Linked DNA regions of Roseimicrobium gellanilyticum. The main gene of each other region encodes a partner of the protein of the gene in region 2 in a complex. Links are inferred from orthologs where the notes say so. Each region holds a gene or a part of one and is shown on either strand. Other genes may lie near its edges. The genes, in order: DES53_RS21685 and DES53_RS19570.

What was found.
Region 1: DES53_RS19570 (region 2) and DES53_RS21685 share a complex: the UniProt entries of both Bacillus subtilis proteins name them as parts of the possible RNA degradosome complex. The link is inferred for Roseimicrobium gellanilyticum from one-to-one orthologs.

Annotation. Positions count from the first base shown.
Region 1 is NZ_QNRR01000008.1:324,554-331,980, forward strand. The notes cover bases 2,222-5,173. They hold DES53_RS21685 (polyribonucleotide nucleotidyltransferase), read right to left. Parts: upstream 4,791-5,173; coding sequence 2,652-4,790; downstream 2,222-2,651. Other genes in these bases: DES53_RS21680 (ArnT family glycosyltransferase), read right to left, coding at 2,222-2,241; rpsO (30S ribosomal protein S15), read right to left, coding at 5,129-5,173. In the rest of the region: DES53_RS21675 (GAF domain-containing protein), read right to left, coding at 1-252; more of DES53_RS21680, read right to left, coding at 541-2,221; more of rpsO, read right to left, coding at 5,174-5,389; DES53_RS21695 (GDSL-type esterase/lipase family protein), read left to right, coding at 6,403-7,248. UniProt on the Bacillus subtilis protein: Involved in mRNA degradation. Catalyzes the phosphorolysis of single-stranded polyribonucleotides processively in the 3'- to 5'-direction. Necessary for competence development in Bacillus subtilis.
Region 2 is NZ_QNRR01000007.1:228,191-235,454, reverse strand. The notes cover bases 2,270-5,058. They hold DES53_RS19570 (6-phosphofructokinase), read right to left. Parts: upstream 4,313-5,058; coding sequence 3,227-4,312; downstream 2,270-3,226. Other genes in these bases: DES53_RS19565 (D-alanyl-D-alanine carboxypeptidase family protein), read right to left, coding at 4,370-5,058; DES53_RS19575 (Lrp/AsnC family transcriptional regulator), read right to left, coding at 2,496-2,975; DES53_RS19580 (aminotransferase class I/II-fold pyridoxal phosphate-dependent enzyme), read right to left, coding at 2,270-2,499. Outside these bases: type II secretion system major pseudopilin GspG, read right to left, coding at 1-317; DES53_RS19585 (CAAX prenyl protease-related protein), read right to left, coding at 505-1,260; more of DES53_RS19580, read right to left, coding at 1,306-2,269; more of DES53_RS19565, read right to left, coding at 5,059-5,347; DES53_RS19560 (ketosteroid isomerase-related protein), read left to right, coding at 5,521-5,940; DES53_RS19555 (hypothetical protein), read right to left, coding at 5,988-6,299; DES53_RS19550 (DUF423 domain-containing protein), read right to left, coding at 6,342-6,725; DES53_RS19545 (FAD-dependent oxidoreductase), read right to left, coding at 6,829-7,264. UniProt on the Bacillus subtilis protein: Catalyzes the phosphorylation of D-fructose 6-phosphate to fructose 1,6-bisphosphate by ATP, the first committing step of glycolysis.

The DNA.
Region 1 (7,427 bases), on a different replicon or contig from region 2:
GTGGAGCCGCTGGACGTTGGCAAAATCCGCTGAAAGTACGGAAGTCGCTGCCTCAAGAGCCCACGTGAGTGCCACATCGCGACTGGCCAGCCCCTGTAGTTCGGTGAGTTTCTGCAGCCATATCTGCAGCTTTGCATCAGCCGCCTCTTCCCGCGCCGCCACAGACTGTGCCGCAGTACGGTTGCTCTCCCTGCGGAGGTGTGCCAATTGCTGCTCCACACCGTCTAGCCATTGGCCGCCTGTCAGGTCCATGGATTGTCGTTATGAAAAAATCAGGGGAATGGTATCCAGCTCTCTTGCACAATGCAATCAGCGGGCAGACGAGTTATGATAGCAGAGACTGGGTGAGAATCAAGAACACGCCTCGGTACGAGGCTCCCCGCCAATACCAGCCTTCGCACCTCGTCCAGTCAGCCGAGTTACATCACCATGATGGCATCTGAATTCCCATAATAAGACAGGCCAGATCGCCGATGTACTTCGCGAGAGGTATCGACCTTCACGGCCAGTTGCCACCGACGAATGCAGCGAGCCGTTCTCTCACTTCCCGGAGAATCGAATCAGCACAAATTCCTTCTCGCTGCGAGCTTCACCCCATTCGCCCGTGAACTGCCCGCGAATCTCGCCCTTGCCATAGCGGCGCTCAAAGTAGAGCCACCAGTCCTTGTAGATCTGTGGTGTGGTCAGCATCCACTTGATGCCACTGTCCGGGATGGTGTTGATGTCGTAGATCTCGAACGTATCCTCCGGCAGGTAGAAGGGGTAGGGGATCTGCGCAAGGTGCAGCAGCATCAGCGGGCCATCCTTCGGTTCCATGGCCTTGTTGATGGCATCCGCCACGGGCTTGATGATGTGATCCGTGTGCACGTACACCCCGGTGAGCGCCCCGTAGAAGCCTATCGCCGCCGTGAGGCCAATGCAGGACCACACGGCAAACTTCTCTGCCAGAGACTCGCGGTGCCGCAGCAGCCACACACAGGCGATGGTGCTGAGCGCAAAGCCCACGATCCAGAGCACGGACTCACCCACGGGCAGTGAGAGATCCACCTTGGCGAAAAGCACCAATCCCGCGAGACCCAGCAGTGAGACCACCGCGACGGCGAGCATCACATGTTTCCAGATGGCAAAGGCGCGGCGTTGCCCTTCGGCGAAGCCCGCGGAGAGCAGCCAGCCCAAGAGCATGGCCACGGGACCGAGCAGTGGCGCCACATAGCGCGGGCTGGAGCTGGGCAGCAGCACCATGAACGCAAAACCCGTCATGGCTCCATACAAGATGCCGCGGAAGACCTGGGTGCAGTCCTCCGTCTCACGTGCGCCAGTGACGGTGCGCTTTCTAAACGCGAGCGGCAGGAAGAGAATCCATGGGAGGAACATCACCAGCGCCCGTGGCCCGCGCACGATCCAGTCACTCACGGAGCTCTTCTCTTCACCGGTGACACGGCTCGTCACTTCATGACTCCAGGCGTCCATCGCATTGCGTGGAATCTCCGGCGCCGGCAGGCCCTTGAGCTGTGCGTCTGCCACGGCGCGCTGGTGCAGCACCTGCAGCAGCTTGTCATACTCCTGCATGAAGGGGATGGCCCACACGAGTGCGATGCCCAGGCACACCAGAATTCCGAGCAGATGCGGCAGGGAAAAGAGTTCGCGCCAGCGCTTCGTCTGCCAGCACACGCCAGCCAGCAGCAGGTAGAAGAAGAGGAAATGCGCCGGCCCCTTCGCCAGCAGCGCGAGTCCCAGCAGCACCCCGGCGACCAGCCACGTGAGCCAGCGGTTTGCCTTGCCCAGAAAGCCTGCGAGCCACGCGGCAAAGGCCGCACCCGTGAAGGCGATGTAATACACCTCAATCTCCGCAAGCCGCCCTTTCTCAATGCAGCCAATGCTGGTGAGAAAACACACCACTCCCAGCAACGCAGCGCGCTCGCCGATGGCTCTGCGGCCAAAGCCATACATGAGCAAGGACGCGCCCAGCATGGTGAGCACGCTGGGAAGCCGCGCGGACCATTCGTTCTGCACTCCCGTGAGCTTGAAGCTCGCGGCACTCACCCAGTTGATGAGCGGCGGCTTCCGCACAAAGGGCTCACCTCCGGAGTAGGGCACCACCCAGTTCCCTGTGTTCAGCATCGTGCGCCCCGGCAGCGTGCGCCGCCACTCCTCCCCGCGAATCTCCCGCCGCCCGAGCCCCGTGAGATACAGGAGCGCCCAGAGCAGGGTGATGGCGGCAATGGAGAGGAGGGACTTCATCAAGGAGGTGCGGAAGCAGGAAGCGAGGCGTGAGCAGCAACGGAAGGGTGACCTTAGCAAGGGTGCGGGAACGTGGAAGCAGAGCTTTGGTGGAATTTTCAGCAGGAGGTTAGGCGTCCTCGCCTGACAGTGGGCGTTAGACCTCCGGTCTGACCAGAGACATCTGTCCCGCAGTAAGTCGATCTACACGTGATGCTGCGCACTTCGTGGAGCTTTCGTGCTCCGGAGGGATGTTTCGGAGATGGCTCCTGGTGCTTTGTGCCGCTTGCTTTTTACTTCCGTCAGACCGGAGGTCTAACGCCCACTGTCAGGCGGGACGCCTAACCTCCTTGTCCTGGCGTGAAACAAAAGAAGCAGGCATCGCTGCCTGCTTCTTTTGAATCTAGGAACAGAATGTACGTTCGTCCCGCTTAGGCAGCGCCCGCCTCAGCCTTCGCCGCGGCGTCCTTTTCCTTCAGCACGGCCTTGCGGCTCATCTTCACGCGGCCCTTGTCATCCACGCCGATGCACTTCGCGGTGACGGTGTCACCGGTGCGCACCACGTCTTCCACGCGCTCCACGCGGTAGTCGGCGAGTTCGGAGATGTGGATGAGGCCATCCTTCTTGCCGCCGAGCGACATGAAGGCGCCGAAGTTCGTGGTGCTGACGATGCGGCCTGTGTACACACGGCCCACTTCGACTTCGCCCACGGTGTTGTTGACGAGTTCCAGCGCGCGCTCGAGGGCTTCCTTGGAGGAGGCGTAGATGAGCACCGTGCCGTCGTCGCTGATGCTGATGTCCGCACCCGACTCGGCCTGGATGGCCTTGATGTTCTTGCCGCCAGGTCCGATGAGCTCACCGATCTTGTCGGGGTTGATCTTCGTCTTCTCGATGCGGGGAGCAAAGCTGCTGAGCGGCTTCACTTCGCTGATCGCCTGGTTCATGATGGCGAGAATGTCCGTACGGCCGACCTTCGCCTTGCCGATGGCTTCATTCAGGATGCTGAGCGGGATGCCCGGAAGCTTCAGGTCAAGCTGGAAGCCGGTGACGCCGAGTTCGGTGCCGCAAAGCTTGAAGTCCATGTCGCCGAAGTGGTCTTCGCTGCCCAGGATGTCCAGCATCGTGAGGTAGCGGGTCATCGTGTCATTCGCGTCGAACTCGCTCACGAGACCCACGCTGATGCCAGCGACGGGGCGCTTGAGCGGCACACCGGCGTCGAGCAGGGCCATGACGCCGGAGCACACGGAGGCCATGGAGGTGGAACCGTTCGATTCCATCACTTCGCTGGACACGCGCACGGCGTAGGGGAAGTCTTCCGGAGCGGGCACCACGGGCTCCACGGAGCGCTCAGCGAGAGCGCCGTGACCGATTTCACGACGGTTCTGGCCACCGAAGCGACCGGTCTCACCCACGCTGAAGGGAGGGAAGTTGTAGTGCAGGATGAAGCGCTTCGTGTCTTCGCCACCGGCGTAGGTGTCGAGTTCCTGGGCTTCGTCGAGGGGAGCGAGCGTGGCCAGAGCCAGCGCCTGTGTCTCACCACGGGCGAAGAGGGCCGAGCCGTGCGAGCGGGGGATGAGACCCACTTCGCCGCTGATGTTGCGGAGCTGGTCGATCGCGCGACCGTCGCAGCGGGACTGCTTGTCCAGGATGGAGATGCGGAAGGCTTTCTTCTGCAGGTAGTCGAAGGCCTGGCTGATTTCGAAAGCACCGGCTTCGGGATACTTTGCCTTGATGGCGGCTTCCACTTCGTCACGCAGGGCGCCCACGGCTTTGCTGCGTTCGATTTTGCTGGGGCGGTAGAGCGCGCCTTCGATGCGGCTGCCTGCCACTTCGTAAGCCACTTCGAGGAGTTCATCCTTCACCAGCATGAGGTTCACCTGGCGCTTCTCTTTTCCGGCAAGGGTAGCGAGCTGCTCCTGTGCGGCCACGAGCACCTGCACCTGCTCCTGCGCGAAGGCGAGGGCAGCGATGAAGTCGGCCTCAGGAAGCTCCTGGGCGGCGCCTTCAATCATGATGACGTCGGTCTTGTTGCCCACGTACACGAGGTCGAGGTCGCTCTTGGCGCGGAGGGCGTGCGTGGGGTTCACCACGAACTGGCCATTCACGCGGCCCACACGCACGGCGCCCACAGGGCCGGCGAAGGGAATGTCAGACACGCACAGCGCGGCGGAGGCGCCATTGATCGCGAGGATGTCGGAGTCGTTTTCACCATCCGCGCTCAGCAGAAGGGCGACGACCTGGGTGTCGAAGTAATAACCCTTCGGGAAGAGCGGGCGCAGCGGGCGGTCCGTCATGCGGCAGGTGAGGATTTCCTTCTCGGTGGGGCGGCCTTCACGCTTGAAGTAGCCACCAGGGAACTTGCCGGCTGCAGCGGCCTTTTCCTTGTACTCGACGGAGAGGGGGAAGAAGTCCTGGCCTTCCTTCACCTTCGTGGCGGACACGGCGGTGACGATGACGATGGTGTCTCCCAGGCGCACGGTCACGGCGCCGTCAGCGAGCTTGGCCAGCTTGCCGGTTTCGATAAAGATGTCGCCGCCGGGAAGGCTTGCGGTGATGTTATGGATTGCCATAAAAGATACTTTCTTTTGTTCTGTGTTGTCTGTCTTGCTCGGGTGATGCCTCCGGCGGTCCATGGGTGCTCACGCGTGTACGTGCCTGAGCGGGTCGGATGAACTGGGGTTTTTGGCGGGACGAGGGCCGTGTGCCGGGGGCGTGGGGGTACGGGCAGGCATGAATGGCCTGCACCGAGGGGACCGCGTTGTCTTGAGATCAAGTCAATACGGGCGTCCGGGCGAGGGGGCAGCAGGCGGAAATGCAATGCTGCCTGGGCAGTGAACTGCCCGCCGGACATCGATCCTCACAAAGCAAAAAAGGCGGAACCGGTGACAGTCCCGCCTTTCGGCAAAGTTTAGCGGCGCAGCTTGAGCGCCTTGAGGATGGAATTGTAGCGCGGCTCCTCGGTACGCTTGAGGTAGTCGAGCAATTTGCGGCGGCGCGCGACCATCATGAGGAGGCCACGACGGGACGCATGATCCTTGGAGTGCGTGCCGAGGTGCTCGGTGAGATGGTTGATGCGGTCAGTCAGGCGCACGATCTGCACGTCTGCACTTCCGGTGTCCTTCTCATGGATCTGGAAGGGCTTCGTATCTGTGGTTGCGGCTTGGCTCATTAGATGGTTTGAATTCCGCCAACCTGGCGGTCAGGTTTTCCGTTTTGTGGAGCCGGGAAAAAGCCACGGAATGTAGTATTTGCAAGAAGAAATTCAGCCCTGCGAAGGGATTTTGAGAGGGCAGGGGAGGAACGGCCCGGTGGGTGGCGCGTGGCAGGCGAGTAGGTTGAGGGTGAACCGCTAATGAACACCAACGAGACACCAATAAAGTGCATTCGCTGGGGAAGGGCACCTCATAAGAGAGAGAACAGCACCGAGGGACGACAAGATAAGAAGGAGGTTAGGCGTCCTCGCCTGACAGCGGATGTTAGGGCGGTTTAAACAAAGTCGTGGCCTTGGATCAGGGGTGGCTTGCCGCACCGCGACCAGCGGTCGCAGCCACAGTGGTACCAAGACTTACTGCCGTGGCGGATGGTTCAGGCCGCAGCTGTGGCTGCGACCGCTGGTCGCGGTTGGGGTGGCGCGCCCCAATACGAAAATGGCTACACTGTAAATTGAACCGCTCTAGACCTCCGGTCTGACCAATAACGGTTACCACGATGCTCATCCTCTCCGGTGAAAAAGCGTGTCTCTCGAGCGCTTGCCGCACGCACTCCGCGGCGCAAAGCGTGCCTTCTACCTGCCAGATGAAAACAGACCCTGTGGTCCCTGTTTCATGCGGGTACGGTTTCCCTCTCCCTAGTCCTGACACACAAGGAAGTCAGGTCTCCAGACCGGACAGCGTCCGAAGGGTCTAAATAAATAGAGCGAGGAGAATCGTACACTTCCGGTCTACGCCGCCGCCTGCCTTTTGACCGGTAGGGGGCTGCTGCGTCGGCCTCCTAATTTTCGCGGGCGGAGGCGGTGTGGCACTTCGTGCAGCAACTCCCAGCACTCGGATGCCTCTCCCTCACCCAAACATTAGCGAAAATTAGTGTCCATTAGTGGTTCCTCCCCTCGTTCCACCTCATCGCTGCATCTCTCCATTTCATTGCCATTGCCACCATCCACCCATCCCATTAGCATCCCAGCCCATGCACCTCTCCAGCCTCTGGCACGCTCGCTTCCTTCCCGTCCTGCTGCTGCCGCTTTTCGCCAGCTCCCTGCTCGCGGAAACTCCCAAGCCCTCTGCGAAAACACCCGCCGCAGAAGCGGCGACCGCCACCACCCCCACCGCCACCACCCCCACCGGCACCACCCCCACCGGCACCAAGCGCCCGGACTCGGCGAAGTTCGCCAAGGACATCGCCAAGTTCGACGACGAGGAAAAATCCAGCACACCACCCCCGCGCGGCGGCATCGTGTTCACCGGCAGCTCCAGCGTCCGCATGTGGAAGAATCTCAAGACCGACTTCCCTGACCTCCCCGTCATCAATCGCGGCTTCGGCGGCTCCGTGGCGAATGACCTCCTCGTCTACTTCGACCGCGTCATTGCCCGCTATCAGCCCAAGGTCATCGTGCTCTACACCGGCAGCAACGACATCAATGCCAAGCTCACCCTGGACGAAGCCTACGCTGACTACACCAAGGTGCTCGACCTCATCCACGAAAAACTTCCCAACACCCGCGTGGTGGTGAATGCCGTGAAGTATTCCGAGAAGCGCATCGACCAGATGGACAAGGTCACTGCGCTCAACAAGAAGCTCGAAGCCTGGTGCAAGGAACACGACTGGTCCCGCTGGGTCGAGTCCGCTTCCCACCTCCTCGACAAAGACGGCAAGCCCCGTACCGCCGAGGTCTACCTGAAGGACAAGCTCCACCTCAATGAAAAAGGCTACGCCGAATGGAAAGCCATCCTCGACCCCGCCCTCCGCGAAGAGTGGACGAAGGCAAACGGCACTGCCACTGCCACTACCACCGCAAAGACCAAAGGCTCCTGATTCAGATTTCCGGTACCGTAGGTTGAAGTAGCGAGCGCCATCACCCAAGGAGTGGGGGTATTCCTGCCCCCATTTCCGGATGGCAGCCGACTAAATAAGGAATCTTGGGGCAGTTCCATCCCTCATCATTCATGCCGAACACCATTCTCTGCTCACGCCACTCCAACCAAGGGTTGAAC
Region 2 (7,264 bases):
TGCTTCCACGGGTCCTTGGGAAGTTCCCGCAGAACGGAAAACCACTGGCTGGGGAGAGGCGGCTCGGTGGGCCTTTCCATGAGAGCCTCCAGCCCCTGGGCCGTAGTCGGATAGGTTGCAGCGGCAGTGCGATAGGCGTTGAGCGCGGCGCTTATCATCATGAGATTGACCTGGATCGTCTGCCGCGCCGCTCCCTCGTGGAACTCCTTGTACTTCTGTGTCCGGAACTTATTGAGCAGGAAGAGTGATGCCACAGGCACGGCCAAGCACAGCAACCCGATGAACGCCCAGCCAAAAATACCAATGCTACATCCCATTCTCGGAGATTGCTGAATGGGTTCCCTTTCGGGCAGTGGAGACAGGGGCGTGTTCTCAGGCATGAGAGGCAGGCGGTGACAATCGATAGCTCTCGACAATTACACCTCAATTCACAAACCCAGCCATACACGATTCATTCATCCTCTGCACCAAGACGAACCCTCTTGTCCGTAACAGGCAAAACACTTACCAGAAACCCCACTGCTTCGTGCTCACCACATAGATGCCCAAAAGCAGATTCGCCACGGCATGCATGAGCACGCACGCCGCGAGACTCTTCGTCCTCACGGCCACGAAATACACAAGGCTGCCCCAGATGAGCGCCCCGAGATAATCCACGGGATGGTGGGCGAGCACCACTCCAGTGGTGACCACGGCAAAGGAGAACCATGTGTGTTTGCCGAAGGGAACTTTCCGGAAGTCATCCCCATCTGCGATGAGGTAGCGCATGAGAAAGCCACGCCAGAAAATCTCCTCCACCAACGGCACGATGAGCACGAGCCGGAGGAAACGCATCACGAGGGCTGCGGGATACCAAAAGGATTCGCTCTGGAAAAAGCTGGGATCAAAACCATCCTTCCGCTCCGCAAAGCCGAACCACTCGGCCCACTCGGGAATCGCATGTCCTGCCGCAGTGAGCTTCTGCCACAGGAGCGCCGGCAGGCACCACAGACAAATCCCAACAATACCCAACACTGCAGCCAAACCAAAGCCACGAAACGGCTGAAACTGGTAGTGCCGCCAGCCGAGCGCCAGCACCACGGCAATAATCACCGTCTGCGCGGGATAGACCCACTGCTCGGGCGAGTGCTTCCACCATGGCAGGTCAGGATTCTCCACCCCCACTGCTGAGGGTACCGCATTCAGCAGCATGAAAAGCGCCAGCGGCAGCACATGTGCCACCGCCGGGGACTTGATAGCTGGGAGAGAAACTTGAGGCATGCCGGGCAGCGGACTGCGAAGTGGCTACGCGGCACGCCGTCGGAATCAAGCCACCTTTCGTGACTTCACAAACTCCTCCATGCCGTCCATGGCCTTCACGAGAAGATCCGGCGCCGTGGCATAACAGCAACGCACGCACTTCTCACCCGTGGGACCAAAGGCATTGCCAGGGACCACCGCCACGCTTTTCTCTTCGAGAAGCTTCAGCGCGAAGTCACGGCCGGAAAGTCCCGTGGAGCTCACATCCGGGAACACGTAGAACGCACCACCGGGATTGAAGCAACTCAGGCCCATTTCATTGAGGCGGCGCACCACAAAGTTGCGGCGCTCCTCATAGCTCTGGCGCATGGGCTCAATCACCGTCGTACCCTGATGCAGCGCTTCCAGCGCCGCCACCTGGCTCATGATGGGAGCGCAGAGCATGCAGTACTGGTGAATCTTCATCATCGCCTCACGCAGCACCGCAGGCGCACACGCGTACCCGAGACGCCATCCCGTCATGGCAAAAGCTTTGGAGAAGCCATGCAGCAGCACGGTGCGCTCACGCATGCCGGGGAATTCCACGATGCTCTTGTGCTGGCCACCGTCATACAGCAGTTCGCTGTAGATCTCATCGGTGAAGCAGAGCAGGTCATGCTTCACGCAGAGCTGGGCGATCTTCTCCAGTTCCTCCGGAGGCTCGATCGCGCCCGTGGGATTCGTGGGGAAGTTCAGCGCAATGACCTTGGTCTTCGGCGTGATGGCTTTTTCCACGTCCTCTGCGCGCAGGGCGAAGTTATCCTCCAAGCGGGTATTCACCGGCACGGGCACACCATACGCCATGGTGATGCTCGGCCCATAGGACACATAACACGGCTGGTGATAGATGACTTCATCACCGGGATCCAGCACCGCACGGAAGGCAAGGTCCAGCGCCTCACTCACACCCACGGTCACGAGGATTTCCGTCTTCGGATCGTAGGTCACGCGGAACTGGCCGGCGACGTACTCGCTGATGGCCACGCGCAGGGACTCCAGACCGAGATTGCTCGTGTAGCTGGTCTGACCTTTTTCAAGGGAACGAATCGCGGCCTCACGGATGGGCCAGGGTGTGGGCTTGTCAGGCTCGCCTACACCCAGGGAAATGACGTCACTGCGACCAATGACGAGCTCGAAGAAATCGCGGATGCCGCTGCGGGGAATGCCGCTGAGCTGCCGGGACAGTTTATTGGAAAGGTCCATTTGGCGGGGCAGGCTCATGGCGAAACTGGCAGGGGACCTTCCGTGGACGGCGTATTCAGCAGGAAGCCGTCATGCTTGTAGGTGCGGAGCTGGAAATGTGTCGCCGTCGAAAGAACGACATCCAGGGTGCTGAGTTTTTCCGCCACGAAACGAGCCACATCATAGAGATCCGCTCCTTCCACGACCACAATGAGGTCATAGCCACCGCTCATGAGGTAGCAGCCCCTCACCTGTTCATACTGGGAGACGCGCCGCGCAAAACGATCAAAGCCGCCACCGCTCTCGGGCGTGACCTTCACTTCGATGAACGCCGTGACGCCACGCTTGCCGATCTTCTCCTGATCAATGACCGCATGGTATCCCAGAATGGTACCGGCCTTCTCCAACTCGGCCACGCGGAAGGCGACATCGGCCTCGGCGAGGCCGAGACGGTTGGCGATTTCCTTGTTGGTGAGGCGTGAGTTTTCTCGAAGGAGTTCCAGTATTCTATCCATGGTGGCCGAGACGCTAGCGCATTCCGGCCTGGAAGCCAATGGATTCGATGCTGTGCAAGGACAGCTTTTGCGACTCTGTCCAGCCTCAACACAGGGTTGATGGTCGAGAGTTGATAGCTGATGGCCTGAGAATGAGCCTCCCTCGAACGAGAGAGTGAGCCCTCTACCGGGCGGGGCTTCCCACCACCCAGAACTGCTTCAGAGTCAGGCTATCAACCATCGACCATAAACCATCTACTCCGCTGTTAGCCTCAGCGGTCGCCAAAGCTGATGCCAACAGCGCGGGCGGCCTGGACGACTTCGCTGGTCGGCTGCACGAGGCGCAGCTTGTTCACAGCCTCCTCGATGGGCACATCACCCACGTGGTAGCTCTGGTAGCTGACCATGCGGCCATACTTTTGCTCCTTGATGAGGTGCACCGCCTTCACCCCGAAACGGGTGCCCAGGATACGGTCCAGAGGCGTGGGAGAGCCCCCGCGCTGGAGGTGGCCCAGACGCACGTCACGAGTCTCGTGCCCGGTCATCTTTTCCACGCTCTTGGCCACGTATTCGCCGATGCCGCCCAGCTTCACCTGGCGCTTCTCGGCATCCATCTGCTCGCGGGTCATGAGACCGCCGCCTTCCATCTCGGCCCCTTCTGCCACCACGATGAGGACGGAACGGTGTCCGGCAGCGTAGAGACGCTTCACGTGGGCAGCCACATTCTCCATGGTGAACTTGATTTCCGGCAGGAGCACGATGTCCGCACCGCCACCGATGCCACCGTACAGGGCAATCCAGCCGGCGTGGCGGCCCATCACTTCCACCACCATCACGCGCTGGTGGCTGTCCGCCGTCGTGTGCAGGCGGTCCAGGGCGTCGACCACCGCGGCGACTGCGGAGTCGAAACCGAAGGTCATCGCCGTTGCCTGAAGGTCATTGTCGATCGTCTTGGGCACGCCCACGACAGGCACACCTTCCTGGCAGAGCTGGAGACCGGTGGTCAGTGAGCCGTCGCCCCCCACCACGATCAGAGCTTCAATACCGAGGTATTTGATGGTGGCCTTGGCCTGCTCCATGATGTCTGCGGCGACTTGGGCCACATTGTCCACGCCGATCTTCACGGCAAAGTTGCCCTTGTTCGTGGTGCCCAGGATGGTGCCGCCCAGTTTCAGAATGCCGATGGTGCGCTCGGGGTCGAGTTTCACATGGCCAGGCCCATTGGGGAGGAGGCCTTCAAAGCCATCGCGGAAGCCAATTACCTCCCAGCCAAGTTCCGTGGCTGCTCCCACCACACCGTGAATCACTGCATTGAGTCCTGGACAATCGCCGCCGCTGTTGAGAATGCCGATGCGCATGGGTATTGGGTGTCTGAGTCTTGGGAGTTTTGAGGTGGGAGTATTGAGGAAAAAGAATCAGAAGGTGCCCAGCAGTTCCTTGGCATCCTGCACCGGTCGACCGGCCTGGAGCCACTGGTCATAGCCGCCCCAACCCTGCTGGAGTACGGCAAGACCTTCTGTGAAGGGATCTGCGGAGCCCAGAACGATGGCCACCATACGATGGCGGTACACCACGCTCGCACCTGAGGCGGGATCCTTGTTCACCGTACCGGGACGCTCTTCGGTGACGATGACACAACCTCCGGACATCGGTGTGTTGCCGGTCTTGATGCCATCGATGTTGCCACGGCGCAGCAGCGCGTTGGTGTTCTGAAGGGGAACCGTCAGAGGAGCGCCGCCACGGAGGACAGTGATGTTCCGCGAGCGCTGGTTCGTGTAGAAGCGGAAGGGCGCGCGGGAGATGGCGTACATGCTCAGGCGGGCCATGTCTGCCGCTGTGGAGAAGGGCGTGCTGCGACTGTTCTCGAACCCATGCGGATTGGTGAAGCGGGTCTTCTTCATGCCTTCACGCGCTGCCAGCTTGTTCATTTCCCCAACGAAAGTGGCAATGGGATCGCCACCGCGACCACGGCGGGCATTGATGTCATTCCCCACGAAGGCGGCCAGCGTGGTGGCGGCGACATTGTCAGAGGACATCATCGCGGCATAGATGAGATCGCGCAGAGTAATCTGGTCGCCGGGAGCAAGACCGAGGCTGTTCGAACCAGCAATCTGCAGGTCTGACTGCGACACCGTGGCAAGAGTGTTCAACGGCACCTTGGTCACGTCTGACCAATCCAGCGCCACCAGTGCCGTGGCCACCTTGGCAAGTCCGCCGACGGGACGCTTCACATTGCCACCTGACTCCACGTGAATCTTCTTGTTGTAGACATCGACTGCGATGACGCTCGTCTGAGCAAAAAGCGCGCCAGAGATCAAGCACATGCCGGAAAGCACCAGCAGGCGAAAAAGGCCGGAGACACGCGCGGACAGGACAGGGGTCGGACGGAGCATGGGCGGGCAGGATAGCGGGACTAAAGGACGGTGCAAGTTTTCCGTCCGCATGGCGGGGTGTCCAAGGGAGCGGAAAAGACATGCCCGTGTGTTCTCAGGCCATGTGTTTCTGGTTGCGCAGGATGCGAGCCGTTTGCATGGAATGTTCGCCCCACACCCCAAGTCATCACGCCATGCCTTCCACTCGCGAACAAGCCCTCGCCCTCATCACCCGCTACTACGAGACCTTCAATGCGGGGGACCGTGAAGCTTTCCTGGAACTCCTCACGGATGATGTGAAGCATGACATCAACCAGGGTGGATGCGACGTGGGCAAGGAGAACTTCCGCACCTTCCTCCAGCGCATGGATCGCAGCTACAAGGAACAGGTGTGCGAGCTGCAGGTCTTCGGCTCGGAAGATGGTTCCCGGGGCGCGGCCGAGTTCTTCATCGATGGCAAGTACATCAGCACAGACGAAGGCCTTCCCGAAGCCACGGGCCAGACCTACTACCTGCGCGTGGGTGCCTTCTTCGACATCCGCGACGGGAAAGTGGCCCGCATCACGAATTACTACAACCTTCAGGACTGGTTGAAGCAGGTGGGGGCGGTGTGAGCGAGCCCAGACAATCGCAGAAAGCCGCGGATCGGAGCTGCCTCGCCTCACTTGCGAGACTTGGGAAATGAAGTGGAATAGCTGCCATCGCCCACGTCGTCCTTTCTCAGGATGATATGGAGTCGGGTCCTACCATCCACACTCATCATGCCATTGAAGTGTTCGTGGTACTCTGAGTCGTTGGAAGTATCCTGCTCCGCGAACTTCTTGATAAACTCAGCGAGTTTCAGATAGTGAGCTCTATTTCCAATCAAGTTGATCTGCAGGCCCGCGGGCGCCTCAGCTGAATCTTTTGGATTCCAGAGACCATCTTCAAGGTGCTCTTCAGCAACCAGAAACGAAATAGTTGGAGCGGACATCTAATTGAAGACGGAACTTCCTGCCGTTCGCGACGTCACATCTCACTTCCTGAGCGCTGTCAGAACCCAACCAGCAAGGAGCAACATACCTCCAATCGGCACAATCGCACCCATCCACTTCAAACCCGTGATGGCCAGCATGTAGAGACTGCCGCTGAAGATGTTCACTCCAATGACGAAGCTATAGCTCGCCAGCTTGCCCTGATGCTTCTCCGGGCATCCGAAGGCCAGGACAAGCAGCACGACGGCATGCACCAGGTGGTAGAACACACCCGTCTCCCAGATATCCAGACGGTACGCCGCCTCCACCGCATCAAGCGTCTCCTTCCAGTGATCCTTGAGGGCATGGGCACCGAACGCACCGAGCGCGACACCTGTAAATCCCAACACGCAGGCGGCACGAAGCTTGACGGGAGAGAAGTTCATCCGCCCATCCTAGGCGGAACTCCATGAACCGCAAGGGAGACGGGTAATGGCTGCATGGACGGGCGATCCGCGATTGCGCGGCCCACGCAAAGCCACGCGGTCTCTACTGGGAACCCAGCCTCTTCAGCGCTGTCTGTGCGGCAGTCGCTCCCATGCGCATGGCGGAGTGCATGTTGGGATACTTGAATCCGCCCTGGCGGCCGGTGGTTTGCAAATTGGGGATGCTCTTCACCCAGCCAGTCACCTTTTCCAGATAAGGCTCGAAGCCGAGTGCAAAGATGGGATAGCCGGTCTCACCGTGCAGCACGTGTGTCTCCACCACGTCTGCCTTGGTGCAGATCTTCTCGGCTTCAAGATCCTTGAAAATTCGGTCCTTCATCTCCTCCGTGCCCTGCCACTTGGCATCACCCAGTTCGCAGGTGGTTTCCACGATCAGCACCGTGTGCCCTTCGGGCTTCACGGTCAGGCCGGCGTTCTTCGGTTCGCCCACGCGATGGAAGGCGCGGTCACGGTAGTAGATGTACAGAGCATCGAGGCAC